DNA from 3 places in the Lysinibacillus sp. Y5S-8 genome. Region 3 is predicted to be linked to each of the others. Evidence: riboswitches for the same ligand, from Rfam matches in the RefSeq annotation. Region 3 holds a riboswitch; each other region holds the start of a gene.
The links. A riboswitch is a leader RNA that binds a small molecule or an ion and turns the genes downstream of it on or off. The one in region 3 is predicted to bind thiamine pyrophosphate.
Positions count from the first base shown of each region.

Region 1 (3,973 bases), 500 kb from region 3:
TGCCTGTCCCCATAATAAAATAAAGCTGTAAATCCTCACGTTTCATGAATGATTACCTCACAGGCTTCCTTATGCTGTTGATAAGCGAAATGATTTGTAGGTCCGTGCCCGTTGCCGATGGATAAATCATGCATAATCGCTAATTGAATAAATTTTTTAGCTTCGATAATAGCCTCTTCCATCGCTAAACCTCGTCCAAGAAAAGCAGTGAGTGCTGCTGAAAATGTACAGCCAGTACCATGTGTATTTTTTGTTTGGATTCGTGGAGACTGCATCGAAAAAGACTGTCCATTTTTGAAAAATACATAATCAATGGCATAAAGTGGTTCTGCTAAATGCCCACCCTTTAGAATGACGCATTGTACACCTAGCTGTAAAAAGCTTTGAGCCACTTGTTTCATATCCTCAAAATGGCGAATGGCTCTCCCCGTGAGAGCCTCTGCTTCGGGTATATTTGGCGTAACAATCGTAGCTAGTGGTAGTAAAGATGAGCGTAACGCCTCAATAGCTTCTTGCTGTAATAAGCTTTCTCCACCTTTTGCAATCATCACGGGATCCACAACTAGTGGTATGTTTAATTCACCGATCATGCGTGCGATGGCTTGGATAATACCAGAGGAATAAAGCATGCCTGTTTTCATTGCAGCAATTGGAAAATCTTCGACTAACGCTTGAAATTGTTTTTCCACAAACGAAATGTCAATGGGGAAAACACCTGTCACGCCTGTTGTATTTTGTGCAGTTAAAGCTGTAATAACGGAAGTGCCGAACACCTCTAATTCCTGAAATGTTTTTAAATCAGCCTGTATACCAGCACCGCCACCACTATCTGATCCAGCAATCGTCGTTACAATATGCATGATGCTTCACCATCCTTTGATAAACGATGTATAGCATTAAGCAAAGCTATTTGAAAATCACCGATATCTGCAGTGAATGCAGAAGCTAGTACTGCTGCTTTTTTATAGTAAGTGAGTGTTTCTGCTAATTGGTGGTATGGCTTGTTACCTGCGACATAGGCAGCACCACAAAACGCACTAAGTAAACAGCCAGTACCAGTGACCTCTGTCATTTGTGGATGGCCACCAGCTATCCACTGGCTATGCTCACCATTTGTTATAAGATCACGTTCACCTGTTACAATAACGATACAATTATATCGTTGTGCCACTAGTAATGCTTCCGTCTCCAGTGACATGGAGCCATGACCACTATCTACACCTTTCTGTTGCCAATCTACATTGGCTATAGCCGCAAGCTCACCGATATTACAGCGAATTACGGCAAATTCTATGTTTTCAAGTAAGTATTGAACGGTTTCCTTGCGATAAGTTGTAGCCCCTGCCCCAACTGGATCTAATATAACTGGAATGCCAAGTGCATTAGCTTTTTTTCCTGCTAACAGCATGGCGTTTTTGGTGCGAGTATTGAGTGTCCCAATATTAATTAATAAAGCTTGTGCCATTGCTACCATTTCCTCAACCTCTTGGCTATCGTCAGCCATAACGGGCGAAGCACCTAATGCTAATAAACCATTTGCTTGGAAATTTGCCACCACATAGTTTGTGATGCAATGAATAAGTGGTTGCTGTTGACGAATTGTTTGAAATATCATTTTGTTTTTGTCCTCCTTTGTGGATGGACGTAAGCATGCAAAAAAGCTCTTTTTATGTAAAAATACACGAAAAAGAGCCTTTCATCTGAAAAAATCGATGTCTGTTGCTCCCTACGTCAGTATTAACTAACAGGTTCAAAGGGTCAGGTTTTACCTTCTCAACTCTTTCGAGTCCCCCTGCAATTTTGCTTTTAGTTGACCAAAATGTACCATACTTTTCATTTGTATTCAATAGCTAGTTTTCCTATCGACAAAACGTGACTGATGCCATATAGCTAGGTATGATAGTTGTCATGACTTTACCTAAATTAAGCGCAAACCATTGAAAATACTGAAAAAGGAGTTTTATAATGTGTCATAGCAAAAGGGGGCATTTGCCATGAAAAGACAAGATTTAGTTGCACCAGAATGGTATAACATAACAGAGGAAATTGAAAAATATGCTCAGGATGCAACGAAAAATGCTTTAATTATTTATGAAGAAAATCAAGCTGTACAATTTATTACATATGCACATTTGATGGAAAAAGCGAATCAAGCAGCACATGTTTTCACCTTACAAGGTTTAACGAAGGGTGATGTGATTTTAGTGATGGTACCACGCTCAGTGGAAGCATATATTGTTTATATTGCAGCATTAAAAGCAGGTTTAACCATCATTCCAAGTTCAGAAATGTTAAGAACAAAAGATATTGAGTATCGCATTCATCACGCGAATGCTAAAGGGGTTGTTGCCTATGAGCCCTATATTGAACAATTTGATGAAGTTGGAAATTTACAGGGCATACAGCAATTTGTCATAGGACAAGCACATGAGCCTTGGCAGCCTTTACTAGAAAAAATGCACCATCAACCTACAACTTACATAAATCCGACTCCGACAAAAAGTACTGATAATGCATTTTTAGCCTATACAAGCGGCACAACAGGTAACCCGAAAGCAGCGGTACATACACACAGCTGGGGCTATGCTCATTTACGAACAACAGCACCACATTGGTTAGGTGTACAAGAAAATGATATTGTTTGGGCAACAGCAGCACCTGGATGGCAAAAATGGATATGGAGTCCTTTTCTCGCTACATTAGGCAGTGGTGCTACTGCATTTGTTTACAAAGGTAAATTTGATGTGGTTTCCTATTTGGCACTGCTTGAAAAATTCAAAATCAATGTATTATGCTGTACACCAACTGAATATCGTTTTATGGCATCACTTGAAAATTTACAAGCATATGATTTACATGCAATTCGCCAAGCTGTATCAGCAGGTGAACCATTAAATAGTGAGGTTATCAACGTATTTTCAGAAACATTCCATTTACAAGTGCGAGATGGCTATGGTCAAACGGAGAATACATTACTTGTTGGTACAATGGTAGGGATGGAGGCGCGAGTTGGCTCAATGGGAAAACCTACTCCTGGCAACACCGTTAATATTATTAACGATTTCGGCAATCCCGTTGCAGTAGGAGAGGTGGGTGATATTGCTGTTCATCGTGAAACACCAGCTCTCTTTAAAAAATATTTAAATGATTCTGAACGTACAAATTTACAATTCCGTGGTGATTGGTATATAACAGGAGATCGTGCCTACAAAGATGAAGATGGCTACTTTTGGTTTGAGGGTCGAGGAGATGATGTCATTATCTCCTCCGGTTATACAATTGGTCCCTTTGAAGTAGAGGATGCTTTGATGAAGCATCCAACTGTGAAAGAAGCTGCTGTCATTGCCAGTCCAGATAAAGTGCGAGGAAATATTGTAAAGGCATTTATTGTTCTTCGTAATGGTGAAATTGGTGATGAAACACTTATTCAAACACTTCAAAGTCATGTGAAATCATTGACTGCCCCATATAAGTATCCTCGTGCTATTGAATTTGTCGAAGAGCTACCCAAAACATCCTCTGGAAAAATTCGACGAGTTGAATTACGACAACAAGAAACAAAGCAATGCCATTCATCATCATTTCCTAGGAAATAATGTCGAAAATCAAAGTTCATGCAAAGGTATGGACTTTGATTTTTTTTATTTTTTTAGGTAAGGTAATATGAGGAAATAAATAGCAACAAGCTTTTTGCATATTATTGCAAAAAAATGAAACAAATAAGCAAGTCATTCGTATTACGTGTTGAGGAGGCGGAAAGACATGAATGTAAAAAGGTGGGTTGCTTTAGTAGTCGCAGGTGTTCTTTTACTATTTTCATTAGGAATTAACACCATTTTTGCCCTATTTAAAGCAGATTTCCTAGGTAATTTTGATAGTTTGATGGCTGGGAATAATTTAGATGTATATGAAAATGTCATTGAAGGAGACAATTTTGATAAGCGAATTGCTTATTTAAAGGTAGATGGAGCGA
Region 1 covers NZ_CP145889.1:3,490,545-3,494,517, reverse strand. Annotated here, with positions in the region: gene thiE (thiamine phosphate synthase) at 1-46, opposite strand, end outside; gene thiD (bifunctional hydroxymethylpyrimidine kinase/phosphomethylpyrimidine kinase) at 36-860, opposite strand; gene thiM (hydroxyethylthiazole kinase) at 848-1,615, opposite strand; TPP riboswitch at 1,707-1,804, opposite strand; gene V6670_RS16950 (acyl--CoA ligase) at 1,995-3,596, shown strand; gene sppA (signal peptide peptidase SppA) at 3,763-3,973, shown strand, end outside.
Region 1: it holds a riboswitch for thiamine pyrophosphate, as region 3 does, so the genes downstream of both, thiM (hydroxyethylthiazole kinase) here and thiT (energy-coupled thiamine transporter ThiT) in region 3, are expected to answer to the same signal.

Region 2 (3,973 bases), 1.6 Mb from region 3:
TCTTAAAAGTAAAGAAGAGGCAGTGGATACCATTCTATCAGTAACACCAGGAGGCGGAACAGAAATCTATAGTTCATTAGCTAAAGCCTATGAAAATCTCGCCGATTTAAAGCTGCAACGTAAACATATTATTCTTTTAACCGATGGGCAATCACAGTCTGGGAATTATGAGGATTTAATTGCTGAGGGAAAAGAAAATGGTATAACTTTATCAACAGTAGCGATTGGACAAGATGCTGATGCTAACTTACTCGAAGCACTTAGTGATATGGGTAGTGGACGGTTCTATGATGTCATTGATGAACAAACCATTCCTTCTATTTTATCTCGTGAAACAGCTATGATTTCTCGCACCTATATTGAGGATAATCCGTTTTATCCAGCAATTTATAATGCCGCAGGATGGAATTCGCTATTTGCCAATGGCGTCCCTCAAATGAATGCTTATATTGGAACGACAGCTAAGCAAGGGACAACCGTAATTGCAGAAAGTGAGAAGGAAGATCCTGTGTTAGCACAATGGCAATATGGACTCGGTAAAACATTTGCTTTTACATCCGATTCAACGGGTAAATGGACAGGAGATTGGGCAAGATGGCAGGACTGGGGAACATTTTGGCAGACGCTTATTTCACAAATGTTGCCAAGCTATAATGATGTTGCCTATGATGTGAGATTAGAAGCTGATGGCTCCTTTATGATTACAGACCCTACAAATGAAGCCGCATTTTTAGACATTGTAGCGGTTAATGAAGCAGGGGAGGAGTTAGAAACTCAGTTAGAAACCATTTCAGCCTCCCAAGTTCGAGCTGTTGTACAGGCCGAACCTGGATTGATTTTCTTCCGTATAGCGGATGAGCAGCAGGCCATTTATCAGGCAGGTCTAAGTGTTCCTTATAGTGCTGAGTATGAACTGCTCCCTGTTAATGAAAAACTGGTTGAAGAGTTAACAAATCAAACAGGGGGAGCTGTTTTAAAGGAACCACAAGATGTGTTCCGTGACTTTACAACTAAAGGAGCGGATCGACAAAACATTGCTACATGGCTTCTTTTAGCAAGTATGCTTCTATTCTTTATGGATATTACCATAAGACGTTTTGGGTGGAGTTTCCTAACAAAAACGAATAAAAAAGAGCAGCCAATTGAGGAGAAACCTGTACAAGCAGAAGACACGAACGTAGCCCAGCTATTAAAGGGTATGAAAAAACGATCATAATATAGTGAAGGCAGTGCAAAATCATTCCATTTTGCACTGCTTTTTTAAATGCTTTGAGGTTTTAAAAAATGGTGGTTTCCGCTAGGAAAATGGTGCAAAGGTGATTGACAAAGTGTAGCCTTCGAAAAGTGCCTCTCAGAGGAGAGAGACGCTCATAAAGAAACTTAAAGACTAGAAAAGGAATCTTCTCGCACATCTTAAAGAATTTCCAAAATCAAAAAGCACTCAGCACCACTCAATAAAGCGAAGAATTAAAACTCTTTACTAGTACCGATTTTCGCAAAGTGCTAGCCACCATAACACCTAAGATGGCCCCGATGGTACTTGATGTTAAAAAGGCTGGCATGAAGAATAATGCGACTACGGATGTCTCCATAAGCAATTTTGCATAGGGTACGGCAATAAGTGAAGCTAGAATACCAGTGCCAAAAACTTCGCCGAATCCTGCTAGCCATGGTTTTCTACTGTATTTGTAGGCAAGGGCCGCACACAATGCACCAATAACACTACCAGGAATCGCTAAAAGAGAGCCTGTACCAGTAAAGATACGAATGATGGCTGTCACAGAGGCAACTAGAACTGTTGGCACGGGTCCTAGTATAATAGCTCCTATTACGTTAACAGCATGCTGAACGGGGTAGGCGCGTGCGATGCCTGTTGGTATGGATACAAAGGTAGATCCTGCTACAGCAATAGCTACTAATAAAGCCATGATTGTCATTTTACGAATTGACATAAGGTTCACTCCTCTTGAATAAAATCATGAGGGAAATTAAAAGGCCGCTTCCTTTAAACAATAGGAAGCGGCCTTGCATAGACAATGACAATAGCAAGTAGCGCCACTTCCCTCCGCTAGTATGAACTAGATCAGGTTCAAAGGGTCCGTACATCATCATATACGTCTCAGCCTTTTAAAGGCTCCCCTAGTGGTAAATATCATTCAATTTTATTAACCAACATTACTGTAACATAATGTTAAAAATAGTCAATGATTTTTCTGACTATTTCGTATCAGGATGCATTAGATGAGGTGCTTTTTTCAATGTCCAGATGAGTGCAAGGAAGAAGCAGGCTAATAATATGATAGATCCGAATATATATGGACTGTTCATATTCCAGTCAAATAGTAAACCAGCTAAGGCTGGACCGATCATATTGCCAAGGCTCATGTAAGCATTATTCAAGCCCGCAGCAAACCCTTGTTCTTTCTCTGCAAGCTTTGAAATTAGTGTATTTACAGCAGGACGAATTAGTGTTGTTGCTGTAGAGAAAATAGTTGCTACAACTAATATAAGAGCGAAGCCAGATACAAACAATATTAAGAAAATAGCAACAGATGCAATAAATAAATTGACTAACACAACTTTCATTTCACCAAAGCGATTAAAAAGTGGTGTAATTACAAACATTTGTACAACTACCCCAAAAGCACCACCGACAACTAAAATAATCGCAATATCTACGGGTGTGTAATTAAATTTTTCTGTCACAAATAATGACAAGGTTGTTTGGAAGTTGGCAATTCCAAACGAGAACACGAGCATGATAATGAGCATAACGAAATAAGGCATATGTATGGAACGAGCCATTTGCTTCGCCAGATTTTCTTGCCTTTGCTTGTCATGTGAAGTGTTTGGTTTAGTAGATGGTAATAAAAAATAAGATAAAATAGATGCAAGTATGGCAGCAACTCCTGCCGTGAAAAATGGAAAATGTAAACTAACCTTTGCTAAGAAACCACCTATTCCTGGCCCTATCATAAAGCCAAGTGACATAGCAGCACCCAACATACTCATACCTTTTCCACGTTCCTCGTAGGTAGTAACGTCAGCTACAAATGCCATAATAGGAGGTGCAACAAATGCGGAACCTAGACCGCCTAAAAAGCGTGCTAAAAATAGCATCCAGACGTCTGTGGCAAGACCAAAACCGATTTGTGCAAGACCTGTCACAATAAGACCGAAAATAATTAAATTTTTCCGACCATACTGATCCGAAAGATTCCCAGCAATTGGAGAAAATACGAATTGAGCTAAGGCGAACGTTGCAATTAGCATACCTAGAACTTGTCCTGCTGCACCGAATATTTTTAAATACTCTGGCATGACAGGAATAATAATTCCAATACTCCCCATTGCGATAAACATATTAAACATTAAAATATATAAAGCCGCCTTATTGGACTTCTGCTGGGTCATCGAATGAACCCCCTTTTTATAATCAAATATACTAAAGTCTATCATAAGATATCCTATCATCATATCGGTTGAAAGTCTGAAATGAAACATACCTGCTAGTGCAGCAATGCCAATCCACGATGTAGAAAACAATAAACAGACAATAGGTGCAGGAAGATAATAGAGAAAGGTCTATCGACAAAATAAAAATTCATCGATAGACCTTTATATGCTTTAACGAATACTCATTTTAAATTCTAAAAACAATTCATTATATTTCCCTAAATAATCTGGTCCTAAATTTTTATAAACTTCTAATGTATCGCGTTGTTCTTCAGAAGGATAGTAGCGTTCATCAGAAACAACTTCTTCATCCATTAAGTCCATAGCAGCGATATTAGGAGTAGAGTAGCCTACATAATCGGCATTTTGTGCACCTGATTCAGCACTTAGCATGAAATTGATAAAGGCATGGGCACCGTCGATATTTTTCGATGTTTTAGGAATGACCATATTATCGAACCATAAATTTGAGCCTTCCTCAGGTACAGCAAAGTCTAGCTCCTCATTTTCATACATC
Region 2 covers NZ_CP145889.1:886,265-890,237, forward strand. Annotated here, with positions in the region: gene V6670_RS04085 (VWA domain-containing protein) at 1-1,216, shown strand, start outside; gene thiW (energy coupling factor transporter S component ThiW) at 1,452-1,952, opposite strand; TPP riboswitch at 2,044-2,151, opposite strand; gene V6670_RS04095 (MFS transporter) at 2,218-3,414, opposite strand; gene V6670_RS04100 (ABC transporter substrate-binding protein) at 3,628-3,973, opposite strand, start outside.
Region 2: it holds a riboswitch for thiamine pyrophosphate, as region 3 does, so the genes downstream of both, thiW (energy coupling factor transporter S component ThiW) here and thiT (energy-coupled thiamine transporter ThiT) in region 3, are expected to answer to the same signal.

Region 3 (3,973 bases):
TGACAATTTCTTATCTTGTCTCACTCATCCTAACCTTTTCATCCTTTTTCGTGAATATCAACGGTCAATCTATGCTAGAAATCGCTAATCGCTTTTCTGTAGTATTTGCACCAGTTAGTGTAAGTCATGTAATTTGGATTCTTATTTATTTTTTACTCGGTTATTGGTTAGTTATGAATACCAAAAAGACAACTATGAAACAGTCTGCGCTTTTTAGCTGCATAAATATATTGCAAGCATTGATGATATACGTATGGCATCATGAGTTATTTATTGTTTCACTTGGCATTACATTACTCTTAGTCTTGTATTTATTTATGTTGTATAATACGTACCCTCTTCATGACAAAGCAATGTCGGGTCGTATTCCTTTCTCCATTTATTTTGCATGGATGACATTTATTTTTATTACGAATATCAGTTTTACGTTAACGGCTTATGGTTGGAACGGCTTTGGTCTTAGTACGCCTCTTTGGGCAGTAATTTTACTGACATTAGGTGGAGCACTTGCGCTACATATCCGTTTCCATCACTTTGATATTTTGTTTCCTAGTGTTTTTATTTGGGCTTATATAGGAATCGCCTTACATAATGGTTTTGATGAGCTACTTGTCACTACAGCCGCCTTCTTTTTATGTGGTGTTCTCTTTGTTGGTATTTTATTTATTAAAAAAAATCCTGCCTACCAAAAATAAATTGGTAAGCAGGATTTTTCATTTCATTGCATTCTATTCTTCGTCTAATGATGTTAGGATAATCGGTTTATCTTTTGTTACAATGACTGAATGTTCAATTTGAGCTACAAGTGATTTATCAGGTGTAATGAATGTCCAACCATCACCAGCTTCTACAATATGCTCTGCCTTCGCTGAGATAAACGGCTCAACCGCAAGCACCATACCTTCTTTCATAATTGTAGAATCCCATGCATCATAGTAATTTAAAATGTGATTCGGCTCATCATGTAAAGATTGACCTAAGCCATGACCAGTTAAATTCATAATAACTGTTAAGCCATTAGCATTCGCCTCACGTTCAACCGCCTTACCAATTTGATTTAATTTAGACCCAGCCTTTACCTTTGTCATTGCTCGATCAAAGGCGCTTTTGGCAACGCGACATAGCTTTTCTTTGTCCTCATAGCCATCACCAACCACAAATGAAATACCAGTGTCAGCAAAGTAGCCATTTAATGAACCAGAAACATCGATATTTACAATATCCCCTTCTTGAATAACACGTTTTCCGGGGATACCATGCGCCACTTCTTCATTGACACTAATACATGTATACCCTGGGAAATCATATTCTCCCTTTGGACCAGATATCGCACCAGCCTCTGCAAACATACGGCCAGCAATTTCATCTAGCTCCAATGTTGTAACACCTGGTTTTGTGGCAGCTTTCATCGCTTCACGAATTTCAGCACAAATGCGTCCTATTTTTTTAAAAGCTTCAATCTCTTCTTGCGTTTTTACAATCATGTATAACGTCCCTTTCATCTAATATCTATACTTTAATATAACATAACTTGTTATGCGTATAACGATAAACGCTTTAAATATTGTATGCTTCCTTACTTTGCGAAGTGCGAAAAGAGTTATTTGCGACAAAAAGGCCCCTTCACAAATGTGAGGGGCATGTTTTATGCTTTTCTTTGCATTAATTGTGGAGCAGCTGTGAATAAAAGAACGCCTACAATTGCCGTTAAAATAGTTGCTGGTAGCATATATGTACCATTATAGATGATGGAATAGATCCATGCATTTTGATCGCCAGCATATTCTGCAAAAAATACAGCGCCAGCCATCGTGTGGGCTGCATATCGTAAGAAGCCCGCAAGCACCGTACCTAATATAATGTAAAGTGCCATTTTTGTTTTGTTGGCATTTTTGGCAGCCGCCAACACGGGTCCACGCACAACCGCCGCTAATCCTACAACTGTGAAAGCAACACCATAATCAAGGAATCCTTGTAGCCAGTGCACAATCGTAGCACCAAACATGGTTTGCATTACACCTACGAGTAATCCAGTTGTTAGCCCAGCTACTAAGCCCCAGCGAAATGCTATTAACATAATAGGTACCATGACTAGACTAACAGAGCCACCTTGTGCCCATACTTTAAAGGAAACCTGATCAAGCACAAGACCGATTGCTGCAAATATCGCAATCTCCACAAGCATTAATAGTCTTTTTTTATCCATATATATTCTCTCCTTTGTTCCGATGTAGGATACAAGAGCAGGAATAGAAATGCGCTGATATGTCTCTTTCTGACACCTTTTTATTCCCTCAAGAATGAAAAAACGATGCCAGGACAGAGCCTCACATCGTACTAGTGTCGGTTTCTATCCACATCCCTACGCAAGCGTTAACTTACAGGTTCAAAGAGTCAAGGCATTACGTGCCCAGTCTCAGCTGACATCATCAGCTCCCCTTGTGGTCGTTACATCTGAATTTATTTGAACATTCTCATTGTACGCAAAGGATAGAAGGATTACAACCTCTTCCATATATTATTTTTTTGAAACTTTGCTGTTTTTCATGCGTAAATATTAAAAAAGGAGGTACAACTATGGAGAACCAAAAAATTTTATCTGCCTTTAGTTATTTAAGTATTTTCTTCGCCCCTTTTATCGTCCCATTAATTGTGTACATTATTACGAAAGATAGTGACGTAAAAAGACATTCAATTCGTGCACTTATCTCTCATTTAATTCCTTTTGTTTTCGGCATCCTGTTCTTTATTGTCTTTGTTTTTTCTACATTTAATTTGGATCCAACGTCCGGCAATAATACGATGTTGATTATTTGGTTCGTTTCGTTTGCCATTTATGCCATCGTCTCACTAGGAATTGTAATATGGAATATTATTCAAGCTGTTCGTGTTATTCGTTAATGTTTCATTTTTAAGCGAAACAGGTAGTAGTAATTGTAAAAGGAGCTGTTTTTGAATGAAAGTATCAAATGTTGTGAAAACCGCCGTAAAATTAGCACCTATTGTTATTCCTATCGTAAAAAAAGTAATGGCTGCAAAAAAAGGGACAACACCTACAGCCACCCCTCGAAAAAAATAAACAGCAGGCGTATTCCCTTGTTTTGGAAATACGCCTTTTATTTATTTCACTTCAAAATGTGTTTGACTATGTCCATTCAATGTTTTTTCTACATGTAAGACCGATGGCATCGCTGATTTTAATTCAGGCACATGAGAAATCACGCCAATCATACGACCAGAATCCTGTAAAGCAATTAATGTATCAATTGCTTTATTCAAAGATTCCTCATCAAGCGAGCCAAAGCCCTCATCAATAAACATGGTTTCAATATGAATATTCCCTTGGAAGCTTTGAATGACATCTGCCATTCCTAAAGCAAGACTTAAGGAAGCATTAAATTTTTCGCCACCGGATAATGTTTTCACATCACGTAATTGATCCGTATAGGCATCATATACATCAAGCCCAAGCCCACTTTGCTTCGCATGTTTTTCTAGTCTATCAGAACGTCTAAGCTCAAATTGACCATTTGATAAGTGATAAAGACGAATATTAGCGGCATCGGTAATTTGGTCTAAGTAATTAATTTGAATGTATCGCTCAAAGGACAGCTTTTTCGAATTTTGTCCGTTTAATAATCCATAGAGTTCCTTTACTCGACCAGCTTCTTGTTCAAGTAACTGAAGCTCTCTCGCTGTTTCTTCCACTTTTTTTATAAAGCCTTGGCAGGCTTGTGCAAAACCATTCATCTGTTGCAAACGTTTAAATGCTTCCTCATACGCCGTACGAAGTTGTTCTACTTTTGCTTCCATCACCACTAAATCTTGCTTCTCTTTCCCTTGAAGATACATAGCCCCTTCAGTTATTTGGATTTTCAGGGTATGTACCTGTAAAGCATAGTCACTGCATACTTTGCGAAGTGCTTCTAATTGGATCGCACTCCGTTTGGCAGCTGCGTATTCCTCATAGCTG
Region 3 covers NZ_CP145889.1:3,988,825-3,992,797, forward strand. Annotated here, with positions in the region: gene V6670_RS19565 (hypothetical protein) at 1-695, shown strand, start outside; gene map (type I methionyl aminopeptidase) at 729-1,484, opposite strand; gene thiT (energy-coupled thiamine transporter ThiT) at 1,646-2,206, opposite strand; TPP riboswitch at 2,343-2,450, opposite strand; gene V6670_RS19580 (DUF4870 domain-containing protein) at 2,578-2,901, shown strand; gene V6670_RS19585 (hypothetical protein) at 2,957-3,079, shown strand; gene V6670_RS19590 (SMC family ATPase) at 3,121-3,973, opposite strand, start outside.